2 regions of the Actinacidiphila glaucinigra genome follow, and region 1 is predicted to be linked to the other one. Evidence: riboswitches for the same ligand, from Rfam matches in the RefSeq annotation. Region 1 holds a riboswitch; the other holds the start of a gene.

Evidence for each region. Region 1 has a riboswitch for glycine ahead of gcvP (aminomethyl-transferring glycine dehydrogenase). Riboswitches for the same ligand answer to the same signal wherever they lie in the genome.
Region 2: it holds a riboswitch for glycine, as region 1 does, so the genes downstream of both, gcvT (glycine cleavage system aminomethyltransferase GcvT) here and gcvP (aminomethyl-transferring glycine dehydrogenase) in region 1, are expected to answer to the same signal.

Annotation. Positions count from the first base shown of each region.
Region 1 is NZ_CP109144.1:7,398,294-7,401,694, reverse strand. It holds gene gcvP (aminomethyl-transferring glycine dehydrogenase) at 1-1,690, opposite strand, end outside; glycine riboswitch at 1,730-1,844, opposite strand; glycine riboswitch at 1,849-1,953, opposite strand; gene OIE69_RS33350 (PRC-barrel domain-containing protein) at 2,055-2,435, shown strand; gene OIE69_RS33345 (DNA polymerase IV) at 2,348-3,401, opposite strand, start outside.
Region 2 is NZ_CP109144.1:3,261,272-3,264,672, reverse strand. It holds gene gcvH (glycine cleavage system protein GcvH) at 49-429, opposite strand; gene gcvT (glycine cleavage system aminomethyltransferase GcvT) at 515-1,630, opposite strand; glycine riboswitch at 1,810-1,910, opposite strand; gene OIE69_RS14205 (AAA family ATPase) at 2,084-2,761, shown strand; gene OIE69_RS14200 (hypothetical protein) at 2,796-3,401, opposite strand, start outside.

The DNA of each region.
Region 1 (3,401 bases):
CGTAGCCGGTGACCTCGGCGAGGCGCTCCTCCAGCTCACGGATGAGGGTCAGGTACCCCTCGGCCTGGTCGGCCGGCGCGAAGGGGTGCATCGCGCCGAACTCGGGCCAGGTCACCGGCTCCATCTCGGTGGTCGCGTTGAGCTTCATGGTGCAGGAGCCCAGCGGGATCATGCCGCGGTCCAGCGCGTAGTCGCGGTCGGCGAGGCGGCGCAGGTAGCGCAGCATCGCGGTCTCGGAGCGGTGCTGGTGGAAGACCGGGTGGGTCAGGTAGTCCACGCCGCGGGCCAGGCCGGCGGGCAGTGCGTCCTCGGTGGCCGCGTCCAGGGACTCGACGTCGGCGGTCACACCGAAGGCGCCCCAGACCGCGGCGAGATCGGCGCGGCCGGTGGTCTCGTCGCAGGCGATGCCGACCAGGTCCGCGTCGACCTGGCGCAGGTTGACCCCGGCCTCGCGGGCGGCGGCCACGACCTCGGCGGCACGGCCGGGCACACGCGCGGTGACGGTGTCGAAGAAGGCACCGGTGGTCACCTCGACGCCGCCGGCGCGCAGGCCGGCGGCGAGGACCGCGGCGTAGCGGTGGGTGCGGCGGGCGATCTGCGCCAGGCCGTCGGGGCCGTGGTAGACCGCGTACATCCCGGCCATGACGGCGAGCAGCACCTGCGCCGTGCAGATGTTGCTGGTGGCCTTCTCGCGGCGGATGTGCTGCTCACGGGTCTGCAGCGCAAGGCGGTAGGCCTTGTCCCCGTCGGCGTCGACGGAGACACCGACCAGGCGGCCCGGCAGGCTGCGGGCGTACGTGTCGCGGACGGCCATGTAACCGGCGTGCGGGCCGCCGAAGCCCATGGGCACTCCGAAGCGCTGGGTGGTGCCGACCGCGATGTCGGCGCCGAGCTCGCCCGGGGAGGTGAGCACGGTCAGGGCCAGCAGGTCGGCGGCGACGGTGACGATCGCGCCGATCGCGTGGGCCTGCTCGACGACCGGCTTGAGGTCGCGCACGGCGCCGGAGGCGCCCGGGTACTGCAGCAGCACGCCGAAGACGCCGCGCTCGGCGATCTCCGCCGGGATGCCGTCGCTGAGGTCGGCGACGACGACCTCGACACCGGTCGGCTCGGCGCGGGTCTCGATGACGGCGACGGTCTGCGGGAAGGTGTCGGCGTCGATCAGGAAGACGCCGTCCTTGACCTTGCCGACGCGGCGGGCGAGTGCCATCGCCTCGGCGGCCGCGGTGCCCTCGTCGAGCAGCGAGGCACCGGAGGTGGGCAGCCCGGTGAGGTCGGCGACGACCGTCTGGAAGTTCAGCAGGGCCTCCAGGCGGCCCTGGGAGATCTCCGGCTGGTAGGGCGTGTAGGCCGTGTACCAGGCGGGGTTCTCCATGACGTTGCGCAGGATGACCGGCGGGGTGAAGGTGCCGTGGTAGCCGAGGCCGATCATCGGCCGCAGCACCTGGTTGCGGTCGGCGAGCGACCGCAGCTCGGCGAGGACCTCGGGCTCGGTGCGGGCGCCGGACAGGCCGAGCGCCTCGGCGCTCTTGATGGCGTCCGGGACGGCTGCGGCGGTCAGCTCGTCCAGCGAGCCGTAGCCGACCTGCGCGAGCATCTTGGCCTGCGCACCGGCGTCGGGACCGATGTGACGCTGCTCGAAGGGGATGCCGCGCTCCAGCTCGGAGAGTGGGATGCGGTTGGCGGTCATCAGCGGAGGCCTCCTGGTCTGGCGCGACACGGCCTCCCCCTCTGTCATCTGAACCTGAGAGCTTCACCGTCCCGCACACGCGCCGGGACGGCTTTCACCGTCGGTGAGGAAGGGGCCGCGCACAGTTTGTGCCGCCCTTTCCTGCTTTCCAGAGTGACCTCGCCCATGCGGTACGGATGCCTGAGAGATTCCGGGGAGGGTTTGCTCCTTCGGCGCCCGACGGGCGGTTCCCCGCGTCGCCAGGACTCTCCCGCAAGGGGTCAGCAGCCGCTGTCAGCGTACCAGCGCGGTCAGGGAGCGGGTCATGTGACAGCCGCCACCTTTCGTGCCTAAATAGGATTAATCGCGATCAGTTGGAGGGACCGTGCAGACCGGCATCGATCCGCGCAGCCTCATCGGACGCAGGGCCTTCGACCGCAACGGGATGAAGATCGGCACCGTCGACGAGGTGTACCTCGACGACGCCACCGGAGAACCCGAATGGGCCGCGGTGCGCACCGGTCTCTTCAGCCGTGACGCGTTCGTGCCGCTGGAACCGAGCGAGTTCACCGGGGAAGAGCTGCGCGTGCCGTTCGACAAGGCACTGATCAAGGACGCCCCGGACTTCGGCGTGGGCCGGCACCTCTCCCCCGAGCAGGAGCTCCAGCTCTACCACCACTACGGCATGAGCGGGCCCTCGCTCTCCGGCCCGGTGCCGGAGCCCCCGCCGGACCGCGACTTCGGCACGCTGGCCGGCGACAGCTGACGCGGGAGTCCCGGCAGGTCCGATAACACCAGCGGGAGCGGCTCGGACGGCTCCAGCTCCGCATCGGTCACCGCGAAGGTGCGCACCCGCCCAGGCTCCGCCGAACCCGGCTCCTCGAAGCGCACGGTGACCCTGCCGACCCCGCTGCCCTGCACCCACCCGGCGCCGTACTCGGTGTGCCGTACGTCCTGGCCGGGCACCCAGCGCCGCTCCGCCGGACCGGCCTCCTCCGCGGGCCGCTCCGGAGTCCCCTGCGACGCGCCGGAATCCTCGTCCGCAGCGCTCTCCTCGTCCCGTTCCGCCGCCTGGGCGAACAGGTCCTCCTGCGTGAAGTCGGCGAGCCCGGCGACGCCGACCCCGAGCAGCCGGACGCCACCGGTGATGTCGACGGCCTCCAGCAGCCGAGCCGCGGTCTCCCGGACCACCGCGAGGTCGTCGGTCGGGGCGCGCAGGGTCTCCGAGCGGGTCAGCGTCGTGAAGTCGTAGCGCCGCACCTTCAGCACCACCGTGCGGCCCGAACGGCCGGCGGAGCGCAGCCTGCGCACGCAGCGTTCGGCCAGCCGGTCCACCTCCAGCCGTACCCGTACCCGGTCGGTGAGGTCCACGTCGAAGGTGTCCTCCACCGAGACCGACTTGCTCTCCCGGTCGGCGACCACGGGCCGCTCGTCGATCCCCAGGGCCATCCCGTGCACATGGGCGCCGTGCGCCTTGCCGAGCAGCCGCACCAGCTCGGCCTCCCCCGCCTCCACCACCTCGCCGACCGTGAGGATGCCCGCCCGCCGCAGGTGTTCCGCCGTCGCGGGACCCACGCCGGGCAGCGTACGGACCTGCATGGGGGCCAGCAGCTCACGCTCGGTGCCGGGCTCGATGAGCACCAGCCCGTCCGGCTTGGCCTGCTCCGAGGCGATCTTGGCGAGCAGCTTGGAGCCCGCGAGCCCCACCGAGCCGGTGAGCCCCGTCGCCGCC
Region 2 (3,401 bases), 4.1 Mb from region 1:
CCGGAGGTCGGAGTGGACAGGGCGGAGCGTTGGGGAGGGCTCGGGCGGTCAGCTGCCGGTGAAGGCGGTGTACTCGTCCGCGGAGAGCAGGTCGCCCGGCTCCTCGGAGATCTTCACCTTGAACAGCCAGCCGCCCTCGAAGGCCGCCGAGTTCACCAGCGAAGGGTCGTTGACGACGTCCTCGTTGACCTCGGTGACCTCGCCGGAGACAGGGGCGTACAGGTCGCTGACCGACTTGGTCGACTCCAGCTCACCGCAGGTCTCACCCGCGGCGACCGTGTCGCCCACCGCCGGGAGCTGGACGTAGACGACGTCGCCGAGGGCGTTCGCCGCGTGCTCGGTGATGCCCACCGAGGACACACCGTCCGCGTCGGCGGCCGAGACCCACTCGTGCTCCTTGCTGTACCGCAGCTGCTGGGGGTTGCTCATGGCGTGAATTCTCCTGGATGCAGGTATGTGCCGGTGAACGGCTGTCTTGACAGGTGGGACGGCTGTGCCGGATGTGACCGGGACCTCAGCGCTGCCGCTTGTAGAACGGCAGGGCCACCACCTCGTACGGCTCATGCGTACCGCGGATGTCCACGCCCACACCAAGGGCGCCCGGCGCGGCGTGCGCGGCGTCCACGTACGCCATGGCGATCGGCTTGCCCAGGGTCGGGGACGGGGCGCCGGAGGTGACCTCGCCGACCACCTCGCCGCCGCCCGCCACCACGGGGTAGCCCGCCCGGGGGACCCGGCGGCCCTCGGCGACCAGGCCGACCAGCTTGCGCGGCGGCGTGGCCTCGGCCTTGGCGGCGGCCGCGGTCAGCGCCTCGCGGCCCACGAAGTCACCCGGCTTGTCGAACTTCACGACCCGGCCGAGGCCGGCGTCGAAGGGGGTGAGCGCGGTGGTCAGCTCGTGCCCGTACAGCGGCATGCCCGCCTCCAGACGCAGCGTGTCCCGGCAGGACAGGCCGCACGGCACCAGGCCGGCGTCCGCGCCCGCCTCGGTCAGCGCCTGCCACAGCTTCTCCGCGTCGGCCGGGGCGACGAAGAGCTCGAAGCCGTCCTCGCCGGTGTAGCCCGTGCGGGCGATCAGCGCGGGGACCCCGGCCACGGTGCCGGGCAGGCCCGCGTAGTACTTCAGCCCGTCCAGGTCGGCGTCGGTGACCGACTTCAGGATGGCGGGGGAGTTCGGGCCCTGGACGGCGATCAGCGCGTAGGCGTCGCGGTCGTCGCGGACCGCGGCGTCGAAGCCGGCGGCGCGTTCGGTGACCGCGTCGAGGACGACCTGGGCGTTGGAGGCGTTGGCGACGACCATGTACTCCTCGTCGCCGAGGCGGTAGACGATCAGGTCGTCGAGGATGCCGCCGTCGGGCGCGCAGATCATCGTGTAGCGGGCACGGCCCACGGCCAGCGCCGAGATGTGGCCGACCAGCGCGTGGTCCAGCGCCTCGCCCGCGCCCGGACCGGTGACCGTGATCTCGCCCATGTGGGACAGGTCGAAGAGACCGGCCCGGGTCCGCACGGCGGTGTGCTCGTCGCGCTCGCTGGCGTACCGCAGCGGCATGTCCCAGCCCGCGAAGTCGGTCATGGTGGCGCCGAGGGCGCGGTGCAGCGCGTCCAGTGCGGTACGGCGGGATTCACTCATCGGGCGGGCTCCCAAGGCGAGGAAGAGACAGGTAGGGCGATGACGGGGCAGGTCCTCCCCATCTGTCATCGGAACCTGAGAGGTTCACCTGGACCCTCCGGTCGGAGGAGTCCTGGTTTGCACCTTGGGTGGGGCGGCGCCCCCGTTGCCGGGAGGGCTCGCCCGCTTTTCAGATGTGCCTCGAACGCGCGGTATCTGTGCCTGAGAGATTCAAGGGAGGACTTGCTCCTTCGGCGTCCCGCCCGCCGCAGCGGTGCGGAAGCTCTCCCGCGCGGCCTCGAACGGCCGATATGTGATTGAGGGCGCCATCATTGCACGGGCGCCCGCCGTTGTCGCGATCGAGTCCCGGATGTCCCGGTCCGGTTCCGATCCGGTTGTAACGCCGCCGTTTCTCTGGGTAGGCAAAGACACAGGATTTACCATTTCTTGAACGTCGGACCCGGAGGGCGAACTGTGCGGTGGCAGAGTGCGTATGCGACGGCCGGGGGCCCGGCCGTGTCCCGGCCGGTACCGGCGCGGGCCGGGGAGGCGCGCCGTGGGGGGCGCGCCGTGCGGCCGCGCCGGCTGCTCGATCTGCGGCGGGGGCGCCGGCCCGTACGCACCCTGCGCTACCCGCCGGGTGACGTCCTGGTCGTCTCCGGTCTTCCGGGCGGCGGCAAGAGCACCCTCATGCGGCGCGCGAAGGGCGGTGCCCGCCTGATCGACTCGCAGGACGTGAGGGAGCGCTGGCAGGCGCGGCTGCCGCGGCTTCTGCCGTACGCCCTCTACCGCCCCCTGGTGCGGATCGCGCACTACGCCGGGCTGTGGCGGGCGTTGCGCTCGGGCGACAGCGTCGTCGTGCACGACTGCGGCACCCTGCGCTGGGTGCGTGCCTGGGTCGCCCGTCAGGCGCGGCGCCGGGGGCGGGGCATGCACCTGGTGCTGCTGGACGTCCCCGTGCGGACCGCTCTGGACGGTCAGCGCGAACGCGGCAGGGGGGTGTCGGCGTACGCCATGGCCCGGCACCGCAACGCCTCCCGCCGGCTGCTCGCCGAGGCGGAGGCCGGCCGGCTCCCCGGGGTGTGCGTCTCGGTGGTGCTGCTGGACCGCGAAGCGGCCCGGGAGCTCGAGGCCATCGACTTCGACGGCTGAGCGGCCGGGCCGCGACGCGTGAGGGGCGGTACCGCTACTGACCCTGGAGGTCCTCCTGGGCCTGCGGCGCGATCTGCGCCTCGGGCGGCAGCTGCTCCCCCTGGTCGTTCAAGGGGAGCGGCAGCGGGAGCGGAAGCGGCAGCGGCAGCGCGCCGGTGAGCAGCTTCGGCACCGCCAGCAGCAGGGCCTGCAGGTCGGCGACGACGGTGGCGACACCGGCCGTCACACCCGCGAGGTCCTTGGCGACCACCTTGGCCAGCAGGTCCGTGACGTCCTGGACCAGCTTGGTGAGCGCGTTCTTGACGTCGGTGACGGCGTCCGCGGCGCTCTGGTCGCCCGGACCGCCGACCTGGTCGATGGCGCCCGGGTCACCCGGCTGGCCGAGATCGCCTGGCTCCAGGCCCGGTTGTGGCGCGCCCGGATCGAAGGCCGACGGGTCGGTGACGCCGGGAGATACCGCACCAGCCTGGTCGAGGACCGAGGCCAGCTGTCGGCTCGCCTCCTCCAGACCCATGCGGAGTTCGTCCAGCTTCGCCGAGTCCGGGCTTTCGATCTGGGCTTCCTGGGTGAGCTTGGCCCCGATGGACAGCGTGTCACCCAACTTGGCGATGAGTTCGGCGTTGCCCGTGTCCGCCGCCCG